Regions from separate parts of the Paenibacillus sp. P2(2022) genome, predicted to be linked through region 2. Evidence: riboswitches for the same ligand, from Rfam matches in the RefSeq annotation. Region 2 holds a riboswitch; the other holds the start of a gene.

Region 1 (7,768 bases), on a different contig from region 2:
TCATATTCCATCACAGGTGGCTTGGGAAGCAACAATTTACTCTTAATGGATAAGAGCGTCGCCGCCATCACTAGAAACTCGCTTGTAATGTCCAGCTCCAGCTCCTGCATACTGTGCAAAAAAGCCATGTACTGATCAGTAATATCGCTAATCGGGATATCCTGAATGTCGATCTCGGCTTTATCAATCAGATGCAACAGTAGATCCAGCGGACCCTCGAATGTTTCCAGCTTGTAATTTACGACTGTCAATGTGCTTCCCCCTGCCTTACTCCAATCATCATTCAACAATACCTTTCCCCATTAGCACTTATGCTCTACGTTATCAATCCCTCTTTCTGTAGTATATACGTCATCGCCTTGCTTAACAATCTAATCCCTTTTCCACTTTGCAGTTTATGCCGTTCTTTCAGCCATTTATATCATTAGAACTGCTTACCGAGATTGGCCATTTCAATCGCAGCCAGCGCAGAATCCCAACCTTTATTACCAGCCTTTGTACCTGCCCGTTCTATGGCCTGCTCAATATTTTCCGTAGTCACTACACCAAAAATAATAGGGACACCCGTTTTCAGACTGCTTGCCGCCACACCCTTGGCCACTTCATTGCAGACGATATCATAGTGTGAAGTAGAACCACGGATAACCGTGCCAAGCGTAATGACAGCATCATACTTTCCACTTGCGGCCATTTTTTGTGCAATAAGCGATATTTCAAATGCACCCGGCACCCACGCTACATCAATTTCACCTTCCTGTGCACCATGTCGTTGAAGTGCATCAAGTGCACCGCTCAACAATTTGCTTGTAATAAATTCATTAAATCTGCCCACCACAATACCATACTTCAAACCATTCGATACGAGATTACCTTCCAGAAAACGTGCCATGCTTATCAACCTCTCTTTTTTAAAATTATTTACAATGACAAACGACGACGGTAGTCGATTAAATGCTGAATGCTAATCAGCTTCAATTGATGTCGCTTGGCGATCACGACCAAATCAGGTAAGCGGGCCATCGAACCATCTTCCTTTATAATTTCGCAAATGACCCCGGCAGGCTTAAAGCCACTGAGTCGGGCCAGATCGACAGCCGCTTCAGTATGACCGGCACGCTGCAAGACCCCACCATCGCGAGCAATTAGCGGGAACATGTGACCAGGTTTGCGAAAATCGCTTCCCGTGATTCCTTCGTCGGCTAAGGCACGAACAGTCAAAGAGCGCTCGGCCGCTGAAATCCCCGTTGTTGTCTTCATATGATCTACCGATACCGTAAAGGCGGTACCGTGAAAATCTGTGTTTTGCTCTACCATAGGATGCAATTCCAATGCCTTGGCTCGGTGCTGTGTGATCGGCACACAGACCAATCCGCGACCTTCTGTAATCATGAAATTGATCACCTCGGGCGATGCTTTTTCAGCCAAAGCGATAAAGTCGCCTTCATTTTCCCGCTGTTCATCATCCACTACAATAACGACTTTGCCGTTCTTTAAATCCTCCAATGCTTCTTCGATGGAATCCAATCGAATCTCTTCGTCATGGTGCAACTCATCCTGCTCCATGATGTTTGTCGTTGCACTTGTTTGGATGCCTCTATCCATAACCCTCTCCTCCTTATGTCTTGTGTCACGAATGCTCCTGAACCAATTTTTCTATTATTCTGTAACAGGCTGTATCAGGCAAAGCCGTGTTTCGCCAAATAGTCCAAACTAAGTGGGGCTTGATCGGCTCTCTCCATCGACGCTGAACCTCTGTAATGTAAAAGTTGCTCCACATATTTGCCCAATATATCGCATTCAATATTCACGGTATCTCCCTCACGTTTGGCTTGTAAGGCCGTTTCGGCTAAGGTGTGGGGGATAATTGATACAGCAAAGCTATTTCTCGTCCGCTGCGCAACTGTGAGGCTGATACCATCAATTGTAATTGACCCTTTGAGAAGAACATATTTAAATAATGCTGGATCAGAAGGCTCAACTTCGAACACTACCGCATTCTGCTCTGATGTCACTCCGCGAATCGTACCCGTCCCGTCCACATGTCCCTGTACGATATGTCCTCCGAATCTTCCACTCGCCGCCATCGCCCGCTCCAAATTGACTCGACTGCCGGATCTGAGTTCCCTTAGATTACTGCTGCGAAAAGTCTCAGGCATCACATCAACCTTAAAATCTTTAGTACCAATCTGTATTGCCGTCAGGCAAACACCATTCACCGAGACACTGTCGCCTATTTTCAAATCGTCCAATACCACAGAACCCGAAATACCCAGCACCATCGCTTCACCACTTTTGGAAATACTTTGAATGCGACCCACTTCCTCGACCAATCCGGTAAACATGCTTTCACTCCTTTCCACTACATTTCAGTTTATCCCTAATTCATCAGCTGTAAGCGCAAATAACCCCCAGTCAGGATTCAATCCGTCATGGGGGTGATGAGAGTCACATATGTAGTATACAAGCGCAGTTCATACATGTATTAAAATGACATGAAATCATAGGTCTGCCAACAGAAAGCATGATGACAATACAGCCAATTACGCTCAGAACACTATCGAAAAGAAAGCTTAATAAAAGCTGTCGTCCGATGCTGTCCTACAACGAAATAAGCCGTACGTACTTTTACGTATGCTAAAAATTGGCACATGTCACGTCATGCACATGCGCTTCGTATCCTTCTCCCATCCAGACTATACTGTCGGTCCCGGAATTGCACCAGGTCCACCTTCTGCTGATTGTTCAGCATCCGGGTCACGGACTAAGCCATGCTGTGTTCTCAGAAGCGATTCACAAACATGTCATCACCGCCGGTGGGGAATTTCGCCCCGCCCCGAAGGATCTTGCTCTTATTTAATTGAATTAACATTAAACTTGTTACGTATATTAGCACCGACTTCTAAAAAAAGCAAGTTATCTAATCGAAGCTCCTGCTTTGCTTTTGACATATTGAGTGGAGAGTTCCTCAAACCAGGTTTTATCATTCATATGAAGCGCCAGGTCAATCAGATCGTTCAGTTCGTCGACTCCAAGCTGCGTATCATGATCAAAGGTAATGACAGCTGAAGCAACAGGTCCTCGCTCTCCCTCAGAACATGCTTCATAATCCAGTCTTACATCCACATGCCCATCAATAAACTCGCATTTTAGAAAATAAATAATTTCACACATTAAAATAGGGCGCACTTGTGTTTCTAACACGCAATCCATCACCTTGGCAGAATAATGCTGGTTCGTCAGCGTGAATTTGTGTTCTGTTGCCGCCAGCGATGCCCGTCCAAAATCATCCGTAAACTTGAGTTCCACTGGCGTGATGTTCATAACCTTGGGGATTTGCTTCTTTATAATTTCAATTATTTCAACTGTGTTCAGCTTAATCATTACCTGCACCTCATTGCATCTTAAAATTCAGAAGAAGACTTTATAACATACCTTCTATAGGCCTCCACTCCTATATCGGAAATCATTACCTGTTTTTTTATGCTTCAACCCATAAACGCAAAAAAAGATTCCTGGCGCAGCAAGCGCTAGGAATCTCAATCGAACCGGTACCGAAACAGCGGCTAACAATGTTACACAATTATTATGCAAAAAACAGAATTACAACTCCGAAATTTCATGTTTCTTTTTCAGGATAGTCCAGCGACGCTCAATTTCCTGCTCAAAGGTAGCCAGCGTTGCTTCCTCTTTGAGAAGATGCTTCGTTTTACCCATTAATTTTAGCCATTCTGCGGCTGGAATCCGTTTTCCCTTGTCTTCCGGATTGTACGTAATCGTCGTGCTCCCTTGCTCGATTTCGTACAAAGGAAAGAAGCAAGACTCGACTGCGGCGCCCACGATGCTAGTACCCAATCTGTCTTCGGATTTCCAGTTGAGTGGGCAGGCGCACAGAATTTTACCATATGCCGTACCCACGTTGTTGGCGTACCATTGAGCCTTGGCGGCTTTGCGCAGCATATCCTGCGGATGACTTTCGGCTGCTGTAAAGGCATACGGGATGTTACAGGCGGCCATAATTTGCACAGTATCCTTATGATGCCCTTGTTTCCCTTTTTGCATTTTCCCTACACCCGACGTACTCGTCATATGCCCCATTGGAGTGGAGTACGATTGCTGAGAGCCTGTATTCATGTATCCCTCGTTATCATATTCCAGCATGATCAGTTTATGGTTACGCAGAGCCGCACCAATCGCAGAACCCATACCAATATCCATCCCGCCGTCACCACTGATCATGATAAAGGTCGGATCATCCGACATCTCAATTTCATTACGTCGCTTCATCTCCATGTAAGCTTCCAGCGCTCCTGAAAGGGTAGCGGCCCCGTTTTGAAAAAGATTATGGATCATCGGTTGCTTGTGTGATGTGTATGGGTACCCTGTCGTCACCACATATACGCAGCCAGTCTGGAACAGTACAACAATGTCGCCTTCAATCCCTTTAAAAAACAGTTCTAGTGCAGACAAGGCTCCACAACCAGGACAAGCCCCATGACCCGGAGTAAGACGGCGTGGTTTGGTTGTTAACGAACGCAGAGGTGGTACCTTGACTTTGAGCTTCCCGGTTGCCTCGTCCGGCGTAACCTGAATCAGACCCGTACGGTATGCATTGCCACGTGGTGGCTGCATGACTTGCGGCATCACCTTGTCCGCTGAACCCGGATTAATCCCGTAATAATCAAAGGGCTTCTCCGCTCGTCCAGCCTCTGCCGCCTCAATCGCAAGCTGGAAGAACGCCTCTGCATCTTCCGCATAAAAATCCTTTCCTCCCAAGCCAAAGATACGACTCAATACGAGGGTTTGATTCAGTGGGTCCTCCTGCAACGCCGCCTTAATTTCGTGGGTCAAATTACCGCCATCTGATCCGTACGAATCTGCACGTTCACCCACCAACAACGCCTTGACATGGCGCAACGCCTCCCGCAGTTGTGCGGCTGGGAACGGCCGGATAATATTCGGACGAATCACACCAGCTTTAATGCCACGCGCACGGAGTTGATCCGCCACATCCTTGGCCGATTCAGCCGCCGAATTCAGCAGAAATACCGCAACCTCAGCATCCTCCATATGATACAGGTCCAAAATCGGATATTCCCGACCGGATAAAGCAGCATATTCTGCTGCTACCTGCTCATATACTCCTTCTGAAAGCTTCAACGCTTCGGACAGTTGAACGTGATTATTCGTCAGGTCATCACCGTTCATATGCGCACCCACAGTGACAGGATGATCAAAATCCGTAATATTCGGATAATTCAGGTTCGGATTGGGGCCTACAAAATCGCGCACGGTCTCTGCATCGGCAAAATATTGCACTTTACGTTTTTGATGAGATGTATAAAAACCGTCGTATGCGACCATTACAGGCAACCGTACATCGCTATGCTCTGCGATTTTCAGGGCTATGATGTTCATATCATACACAGCCTGCGGCGTACTTGCCGTCAAAATGACCCAGCCTGTATTCAAACCATAATACAGGTCCGAATGATCCCCCCGAATATCCAAGGGACCACTGACAGCTCTTGTCACCAGGTTCATAACCATAGGGAAACGGGTACCTGACTGAACAGGCAACTGCTCCAGCATGTACAGGAAACCTTGCGAACTGGTGGCGTTCACAACCCGCGCTCCAGCTGCCGCAGCTCCATAACAAATCCCTGCCGATCCGTGTTCTCCATCGGCTGCAACCAGTTTAATATTATGCTGACCACGCGTTTTCATTTGATCCAGATACTGCGCTACCTCGGTCGATGGAGTGATCGGGAAATATCCCATCATATGATAATTGATCTGCGCAGCCGCCGTAGCTGCCATTTCATTACCGGATTCGAACGTTGTCACTTGTGCGGCGCCCGTCTGTTTGAGTTCCTCCTCCAGTTTTGCCATTACGCACGCCCTCCTTCATATACCGGAAATTGGTGGGCAACACGATGCTGCTCCGCCCAGCCCCATTGCTCGCGACGCGAGCTTAACGCCCCCGATGGGCAAATATCTACACATTTCAGACATCCTTTGCAATACTGGTAATCAATCCCTTGCAAAAACGGCATCATTCTTCCGCGTTTGTCTGCTTGCTCTTCCCATACAAAACAGTAATCCGGGCAGATCGAATCACACTTGGCACAATGGGTACATTTATCAGCTTCATATTCAGGCACATAACCCTGACGTGAACCACTAACATCTCTCGTCATACTGTTTCCCTGAGTCGCAATAACGCCTCCCAGTAATTGCGTTTCGTACCCCAGCAAAGGCTGCGGACGTTCAAAAACCCGATCCTGCGCGTCATCCGTAACCGGATATACGTGTAGTTCCATTTCCTCAAATCCACGGTTAAACGTACGCAGATTAGGTTCTACCAACTGTGGATTTTTCTTTTCAAAGGTACTGCGTATAACCGATCTCATTGCTTCCGGATCTAAGAAATCACAGACACGGAACAAGGCCCCCAGCATGGACGTATTCAATTTGGTTCGCTCTTCCAGTGCGATCCCCATTGCATCGACCACTGCTAATGTACCGGATACCAGTCCCAAATCAGCCCGTATTTCTTCTGCCGGACGTGTGGAATTGACCACTACAATCCCATCCGCTGGCAGTCCGCTGATCACATTTACCGTTTTGTATAATGTTTCATGGAAAATGCCTACCACATGCGGTTGCTCAATCGGACTGTGATCCCGAATATCCACCTCCGGCTCACAAAAGCGAACAAAGCTTTTAACCGGACTTCCCTTCTTTTCCGAACCATAGGATGAGAAATTTGAAGCATTCAGCCCTAGACCAAGCACCCCGGTTTCGGCTAACATTTTGCCAGCCAGATTAGCGCCGAGTCCACCAATGGATTCCAGCCGGATTTCAAAAAATCCGAGTCGATTTGTGCGCGTTAAAATAGACAATGTGATAAGCCCCCTTCTTTTCCAACTCTTACTGAGCTTGAATACTCATATAAAATAAATGGAAAATGCATTCTTATGAAAAGGCTATCACAACACTTACTTTTCGAATGTGATCTTACGCACTGTAATACCTACGTGATTGTAAAAATCAGCAAACCGTCAAACAAAAGACAACAAAAGCCGCTCTGTCCAAAGACAGAACGGCTTAGATGCAACGCTATTTAAAGGAATTCATATCATACATGTAATGGTAAATTACACGTCAAATACTTTAACCTCTTTCATTTTGTCGCCTTGTTTTACAGCATCAATGAATTCCATACCTTTGGTTACTTTACCAAATACAGTATGTACTCCATCTAAATGCGGCTGTGGAGCGTAGCAAATAAAGAATTGGCTGCCACCTGTGTTGCGACCTGCATGAGCCATGGACAGAACGCCTTTGGCATGCTTGGTTGTATTCGTAGCTGTTTCACAGTCAATGGTGTAGCCAGGACCGCCTGTACCATTACCGATCGGACAACCACCTTGAGCAACAAAGCCCGGGATGACGCGGTGGAAGCTCAATCCGTTGTAGTAACCGCTGTTTGCCAGCTTTTCAAAGTTAGCAACGGTGTTTGGAGCTTCTTCTGGGAAAAAGTCAATTTCGACGATACCGCCGTTTTCAAGATCTATTCTACCTTTTTTCATTGTTTGTATCTCCTTTTCAACCTGTTTTGAGAACTAAATAACATCAAGTTCCAGTTTACTATGAATTGGCGCGCTTAGCAAAGCCTTGTCCAAAAAAAGGGGCCATTGTCCCCGGTCATTCTTACCGATGCAATGGCCTGCTTGATTTTAGAATTCCACAATCAGGACGAAACCGT
Region 2 (7,768 bases):
GATGGTATGGAGGTAATCCGGCAAATTCGTACCCGCAGCGCCGTGCCGATTTTGATTATGTCGGCTAAGGACAGCGATGTGGATAAAGCGCTTGGACTGGGCTTCGGGGCAGACGATTATGTTGCCAAACCTTTTTCTATGCTTGAGATGACAGCTCGTATTCAGTCCGCGATCCGCAGATCGACTACATATGCCCGTCTGCAACAGCAGGAGGAACAGCCGCAAGCACAAGTTTTGACCTATGGAAATCTACGCATTGATTTTGATCATTTTACAGTCATCCGCAATGAAAATGAAATTCAGCTAACAGCCAAAGAATCTGATATTCTGAAGCTGTTTGCATCCAATCCGAATCGGGTATTTACGAAAGCTCAATTATACGGATTTATTTGGAAAGACGATTATATGGGTGACGAGAACGTGATTAACGTCCATATTCGTCGCCTGCGCGAGAAAATTGAAGAAGATCCCTCCCACCCTGTCCACATTAAGACGCTGTGGGGCATCGGCTACAAATGGGAGAATGGTTGATATGAACATCGAAATCATTTCCGAATGGATTGTCGTCCTCATGATGTCAGTCGTTATCATATGGCTTTGGCGGGAACGTGTAGCCTACAAGCGCAAACTAAAGGATATCCGAACCGCACTAGAGCGGATCGTCACCGTGAATCATGCCGAAAAGCTGCTATATGTCACAGGTGACGTTGAACTGCAACGACTCATGACGGAAATTAACCGACTACTAGACTTAAATCTGAGAGTATCAGCCGATTACAACCGGGGCCAAATCGCTATGCGCAAAATGATTTCGAACATCTCCCACGATCTCAAGACTCCGCTGACCGTTGTGCTTGGATATGCCGAGATGCTGGATGGCGATCCGGATATTTTGCCAGAAGAACGTATAAAGCTGCTATCCAAAATTCATCAAAAGACCAGCGAAGCGATTGAGCTGATCGGAAGCTTTTTTAGCTTGGCGAAGCTGGAAGCCAACGATACGGACATTCCACTGACCCGACTGGAGATAGGAGAACTGTGCAGACGCAGCATTTTGGAGTTTTATGATCTGCTGACGGCTCAGGGGTTTACGGTACATATTGACATCCCGGAGCATCCCATTCATGCCTTGGGGAACGAAGGAGCCATTGGGCGGGTGCTGAGCAATCTGATTTCGAATGCCATTCGCTACGGGACAGAGGGCCAAACGCTTGGCCTGGCGCTGTCAGAACAGCAAGATACGGTACGCGTAGAGGTGTGGGATCGTGGAAAAGGCATACAGGAGCCGGAGCAGGATAAGGTTTTTGAACGCATGTACACACTTGAGGATTCCCGCAATAAGGCGGTACAGGGCAGTGGGCTGGGCCTTACGATTGCCAAGCGCCTGGTTGAATGCATGAACGGAGAGATACAATTGACCAGCAAACCTTATGAGCGGACCGTCTTCTCTTTTACCTTGAAGAAGATCAATTATTAAGCGAACTGCTCAACTTAATAAATTTGTAATAATTACGAAAGAAAAATGAACATTTCGCCCTGTATTCTTGAATTATCAACAGTATACGAAGGGAGAACACCCATGACTTACATAGTACGTACACATCATCTGACCAAAGCCATGAAGGGCAATGAAATTATAGCAGGGGTCAGTATGAATGTGCGCAAGGGGGAAACCTATGGCTTTCTCGGTCCCAATGGGGCGGGCAAGACAACGATCATGAAAATGATTACCAACCTGCTCAAGCCGACATCGGGTGAGATTGAACTGTTCGGTGAAAAGCTAACGCCAAAGTCTTATCATCTGCTCGGACGGATGGGTTCAATTATTGAATACCCGATTTTTTATGATAGACTGACGGCTCATCAAAATCTCGAACTTCATTGTGAATACATGGGCTATTATAATAAACAGGCTGTCCGGGATGCGCTAGAATTAGTGAACTTGCGGAATGCGGGTGACAAGCCGGTAAAAGACTTTTCACTAGGAATGAAACAGCGTCTCGGGATTGCCCGGGCCATTGCGACCAAGCCAGAGCTACTCATTTTGGATGAACCAATTAATGGTCTGGACCCAGTGGGAATTAAGGAAATTCGGCAGTTATTCCACATGCTATGCAAGGAATATGGGATGACGCTGCTCGTATCCAGTCATATTTTAGCGGAAATAGAGCAGATTGCGGATACAATAGGCGTGATTAATCACGGACAGCTGATTGAGGAAGTTTCGATGGAACAGGTACGGGATACCAATACAGAATACATCGAATTTACGACCAACGATTGTAAAAAAGCGGCCTACGTCCTCTCCCATCATCTGAGTCTGAATAATATAAAGGTACTCAATGAACAGAGTATACGTATTTACGATCTGAGTGTACCGCAGAAGCAAATTACGAAAACGCTCATTTTAAATGATGTAGAAGTCGATTCCATTCATCAGAAAAGCAGTACGCTGGAAGACTACTTTTTACGTCTGTTACATGGAGGTGAGCCCCATGCTTAGATTAATACAGTTGGAGATGAAAAAGCTTCATCTGGCGGGTTATATCCGTTCAGCACTGATCGCCAACGCCTGTATTTTAGGGTTGCTCTGTATTATTGCGCTGGACAGCCAAAATGAAGGAGTACCCGAATTTACACAGTACGCTCAGCTTCTTGATCTCATGGACAATATGGTGAGAGCCACATTTATTGTATTTGCCTCCGTTCTGCTATGCCGTTTTATCGTAGGAGAATTTAAGTCCAAATCGATTACAATCTTGTTCATGTATCCGATTCATCGTCAAAAGCTGATGATCGCCAAACTCTTGATTGTGCTGCTGTTTACGTTCTTGTCTGTTGTTATATCGGAAATCATCATTACGGCTGCGATTCATTTGCTCAACCAGTTTGTCATGATTGTACCGGATAAGCTTACTCTTTCCATACTGGCCGAACAATCCGCGCGGACGCTAATCAATGCCGTGGCCGCCAGCTTTATGGGATTGGTTCCGCTGTATATGGGAATGCGAAGATACTCAGTACCCACGACTATTGTGACCTCGATTCTGGTTGTAGCCTTGCTTTTCTCCAATAATAACGGCGCTACACTTAGCTCCATTGCCCCTGTGCAAATCAGCTTCTCTGTGCTGGGAATGATTGTGGCTTATGCGGCAATTCGGCGCATTGAGTATAAGGATATTGCTTAGTAATATAGATTTTAGTGAAACGCTTTCAAAAAAAGATGAAAATCCTTGTTAGATATACACACATTTTTCACTGGACTTCATTCTAAAACAGGTATATCCTATAGGAGAAATTAAAAAACGGAATAAGGATCTTCGGGGTAGGGTGAGATTCCCAACCGGCGGTATGGCTCATGGAGCTAAGCCCGCGACTCTGTATCTGGCAACAGGATACGGACTGATTTGGTGAGATGCCAAAGCCGACGGTAAAGTCCGGATGGAAGAAGATCGAAGTATGAACATGCCGCAAAGTGAATGAATGCTGCGCTATAGTTTTTGCAGTAACTTCATTTAACTTGTATCAAACGGCAAGTTTATTTGATCAACCCCCGTCTTGCATGGCTTTCGCCATGGACGGGGGTTTTTGTGCCACCGGTCCTGTATTCGCAAGGAGCTAAATAAGTATGAGTCAATCATCAACTGTACTATCATCCAAAGGTTTTGATCGTAGCTCCCACATGAAAAGCGGTTTTTGGCTAGTCGCGATCGGAGCGGCCTTGTGGGGTGCAGACCCGCTGTTTCGTATTATTTTGTTAAAGTCATTTACCTCAGCACAAATCGTACTGATGGAGCATGTGCTGCTCTTTATCGCTCTGACGCCGATGCTGTGGAAGCATCGCGAGGAGCTCAAAACGATACGATTTCGTCAGGTTTTCGCTATTTTGTTCGTCTCGTGGGGCGGCTCGGCACTGGCCAGTGTGATTTTCACCATGGCACTCAGCAACGGTGATCTGAATGCAGTTCTTTTGCTCCAGAAGCTTCAGCCTTTGGTTGCTATTATTTTGGCCCGCGTTATATTGAAGGAAATGCTACCGCGTCATTTTGGAATATTAATTGTCATCGCTCTGTTCGGAACGTATCTTCTAACCTTCGGTTGGTCGCTTCCCTTTGGGCATGTTCATGATTTTGTTCACATTGGTAGTCTGCTCGCACTAGGTGCAGCGGTTCTGTGGGGCGGTTCGACCGTTATGGGTAGCTACTTGCTTCGTTCGATGAAATATGAGACAGTAACCTCCCTCCGCTTCATGGTGGCGCTCCCTCTGCTCATTGTTCTCACCTCGGTGGAGCATGCTCCGTGGAATATGCCTACAGGTACATGGGCGGGCGCAGCTGTAATTATCAACTTGCTGCTGCAAGCATTGCTTCCGGGTCTTCTCAGTTTATTACTGTATTACAAAGGCTTAAGTACAACCAAAGCTTCTTATGCTACGATGGCAGAATTGAGCTTCCCCATGGTTGGTGTCGTAATTAACTGGATCGCTTTCCAGCAAATCGTTACCGTAGCGCAATTGACTGGTTTTATGCTGATCTGGATTACACTCTTTATGATTTCTCGTCAGCAGAAAAATTAATAGCTTAATCTTCTTTCATGCTCATCCAAGCCAAATCGTGAAGATGCTTTTGTATCTCTGATTTGGCTTTTTATGTATTCATATTCATATTAACATTAGTTCCTAAGACCTATTTTCTCAAAAAAAGTGTACTATTCCTCGTTTTTAAAGATTACATCTATAAAATTAGTCGATTTATGTCGAATAAAACTATGTAGTGATCATCTGACACAGAGGAGAAAAAACGATGACTAAAGCAAAACAAACAGTTCCGTGGTGGAACAGGTTTCTCAGGCAGTTTTATTTAATGAGGACAAAATTAATAATATCTTTTTTGGCTGTGTTATTGATTCCAAGCGTACTTATTGGATACTTTTCTTACCAGGGGGCCACGACACAGCTCAGTCAGCAGATGGCTGCTTCCGTAAACACGAATCTGTATCTGATCCGAAGCAATGTTAATCAGTATGTGGCACCGATTATAAAAGACGTAGACGTGCTTACCAGTGAGATCGAATCTGATTCCATTGGTTCCAACCAAGAAGCCCTTCAGAAAAAGTTGGACGTCATCGTCAAAGCTCATCCTGAGTTAGATGCCGCGCTCCTTGGCAATACGGAAGGACAATATATCCGTTCGCCGATAAAAAAGGAGGCTGATTATGATCCTAGGGAGAGAAAATGGTACAAAAACGCAATGCTACATAAGGGCAAGGTATTCGTCGGTGTTCCAGTTGCCAGCGTTACGACAGGGAACTTAGTAGTTAATGTATCGGCAACGCTCAAGGACGGTGAAGGAGCTGTTGCATTGGCTTTGAATCTGGACAAGATGGGTGAAAGTCTACAGTCTGTGAAGATAGGTGAACGCGGAGGACTCATCATTGTTGATTCTGATCATAAAGTTGTATCCGGGACAGGGACAGCCTTTACTAAGACAGGCAAAAAACCAGCTGACACCATGGAGGGCCTTCCCGAAGTGGCGGCAACCGGTGAAAATGATACTCCTTCTGTGTCGCAAATTCAATTTATGAATCGGGACGTACTGGCCTTTACACTTAAGGACCCTCTCACCGGCTGGAACATTGTTGCACTATCGGATCTGGAGGATTACAGTGATGCAGCCCAACCGATTCTGAAGCAAAGCCTGATTGTAATTGTTATTTCCATACTGGCCGCTGCGATCATCATAGTGCTTATGGTCCGCTCATTCCTGATCCCACTCAAAAAGCTGCAAGCAGGCACACGGATCGTCCGTGATGGAAATCTGACCGAACGTGTTAATCTGTCTAGAAAAGACGAGTTCGGCGAGCTGGCACAGAATTTTGACCAGATGACGCATTCCTTGCATTCAATGGTCTCCGAAGTCAACCAAACCTCCTCCCGTCTTGCTTCCTCTTCCCTGATAATCAAGGAGAGCACAGAGCAAACGACGGAGTCCGTGCAACATGTAGCGGAAACAGTTATGGAATCCGCGGAAAATGCAGCGACCAGCGCCGAGGCATCCGAGCAAACCGCCAATGCTGTTGAAGAAATGGCGAAGGGTGTCAGCACGATTGCCGAATCGGCAAGCTCCATCGTGGATTCAGCAGGACAAACCGAGCAGGACGTAGCTCAAGGTAGTCAAATGATCAGTCATGTGCGGACACAAATGGACCGCATTTTGGAAGCTGTAAGCCAAACGGCTAGCCTGATGGATGAGCTATCACAGCTCTCGGACGATGCGAAGCAAATGAATGCGGCTATAGCTGCCATTGCCAAGCAAACTAACTTATTGTCCCTGAACGCATCTATTGAAGCCTCCAGAGCAGGCGAAGCTGGGCGCGGATTTGCTGTAGTCGCTATAGAGGTACGCAAGCTGTCGGAACAGTCCAAGGAAAGCGCCGATTCCATCAGTCAGATCATTACGCAAATGCTCGATTTGATTCAGCGCTCTACCGCCACGATGAACGGTAATGTTCGTAATCAGGTAGGTGAAGGATTACGAATCAGCCAAGATGCAGAAGGTGCTTTTACGAATATTGAACGCTCTACTTCTCATATCGTGGAACAAATTCAAAGTGTGTCCGCTGCTGCTGAACAAATCTCTGCCAGTACAGAGGAAGTTTCCGCCACTGTCACCCATTTGGCAAGCCTATCCCGCAATTCGGCGGACAGTTCGCAGACAACCTCTGCTGCCGCTCAAGAGCAAATGGCAGCCATGGAGGAAATCGCCTCTTCCTCACAGGAGTTGTCCAACATGGCACAGGACCTGCAAGAGCTTGTTAAGCGATTTAAGATTTAGCTTCCACAGCTATTATTGAAATTTCACCAACGAAAGCTCAACAGCACTGCATCTGTTTAGTAACAAAAGCCTTCGCCCGCATACAAAATACGGGCGAAGGCTTTTTCGTTGATTCCTTTAGACGATGCCTCGTACTTACCTATATGCTCATCTGCCCCGTTAGCTGGCGGCGTCTATCCCCTTCTGGATCATGTTCCACCATAATATCCTGATGAAAAATGGCTGTAGCTCGCTGTTGCCTGTCGTACATCGGCCATGCTCGCTCAGGTAGCATAGGCTCCCCATCCCGTGCAAAAGCAACCCATGCCTGCTGCATATCATGAGCAAGCTTCTCCATCGAAGGTTGAATCTCTAATCCCAGCTTATCCAGCAGCTTCAGATTATCGAAAACAAAAGCAATTTCTGCACCGTGAACCGCTTGTCCAAAGGTAGGATGGCCCGGCAGTGTCCAATCAAAACGGTACATCCATACCGATGCATACACCGACTGTTCAGCGGCAAGAGCCAACGCGGGACGCCAAAAAATGAGATCGGTCAACATTTGTGCCTGTCCCTCAATGGTAACTGGAAAAGGTTCTATCAGGTCGCCAATGTCGGACATACCTGTCATCATTTCCAATGCCTGACGTGCTGTTAGCTTGTTCATCAGATGGGATTCTTTGCGGATAAAATAGTTCCCTTCATGCAAGTTCGTTCCAATCATAACAGATACCTGTTTTGCTGAACCTTGGGCGATTGCCGACAGGGGTAGATCCGGCAAGGTCACCCCGTCTACAACGGGTTGATAAATCATCGCCATCCCAGGTCCGATGACTTCATGTGTTTTGGCCATAGCGAGCATCAACGCATCTGTCGGCAGCGTAAACAATCGCTCAGGATGCTGAGCATCCACACCCAGTTGCTGCAAATACACAGCCGCCACTTGCTCAGCCTGT

Evidence for each region. A riboswitch is a leader RNA that binds a small molecule or an ion and turns the genes downstream of it on or off. The one in region 2 is predicted to bind FMN.
Region 1: linked by a shared signal. The riboswitch ahead of ribE (riboflavin synthase) and the one ahead of MMB75_RS07495 (DMT family transporter) in region 2 are both predicted to bind FMN.

The regions. Positions count from the first base shown of each region.
Region 1 covers NZ_JAKWFI010000001.1:942,073-949,840, reverse strand. Annotated here, with positions in the region: gene MMB75_RS04065 (segregation and condensation protein A) at 1-251, opposite strand, end outside; gene ribH (6,7-dimethyl-8-ribityllumazine synthase) at 425-889, opposite strand; gene ribB (3,4-dihydroxy-2-butanone-4-phosphate synthase) at 919-1,602, opposite strand; gene ribE (riboflavin synthase) at 1,677-2,342, opposite strand; FMN riboswitch at 2,673-2,845, opposite strand; gene MMB75_RS04045 (IDEAL domain-containing protein) at 2,914-3,381, opposite strand; gene MMB75_RS04040 (thiamine pyrophosphate-dependent enzyme) at 3,601-5,889, opposite strand; gene MMB75_RS04035 (2-oxoacid:acceptor oxidoreductase family protein) at 5,889-6,902, opposite strand; gene MMB75_RS04030 (peptidylprolyl isomerase) at 7,158-7,592, opposite strand; gene lysA (diaminopimelate decarboxylase) at 7,754-7,768, opposite strand, start outside.
Region 2 covers NZ_JAKWFI010000002.1:73,630-81,397, reverse strand. Annotated here, with positions in the region: gene MMB75_RS07515 (response regulator transcription factor) at 1-531, shown strand, start outside; gene MMB75_RS07510 (sensor histidine kinase) at 533-1,477, shown strand; gene MMB75_RS07505 (ABC transporter ATP-binding protein) at 1,580-2,503, shown strand; gene MMB75_RS07500 (ABC transporter permease) at 2,496-3,188, shown strand; FMN riboswitch at 3,313-3,457, shown strand; gene MMB75_RS07495 (DMT family transporter) at 3,629-4,576, shown strand; gene MMB75_RS07490 (methyl-accepting chemotaxis protein) at 4,803-6,833, shown strand; gene MMB75_RS07485 (carboxylesterase/lipase family protein) at 6,973-7,768, opposite strand, start outside.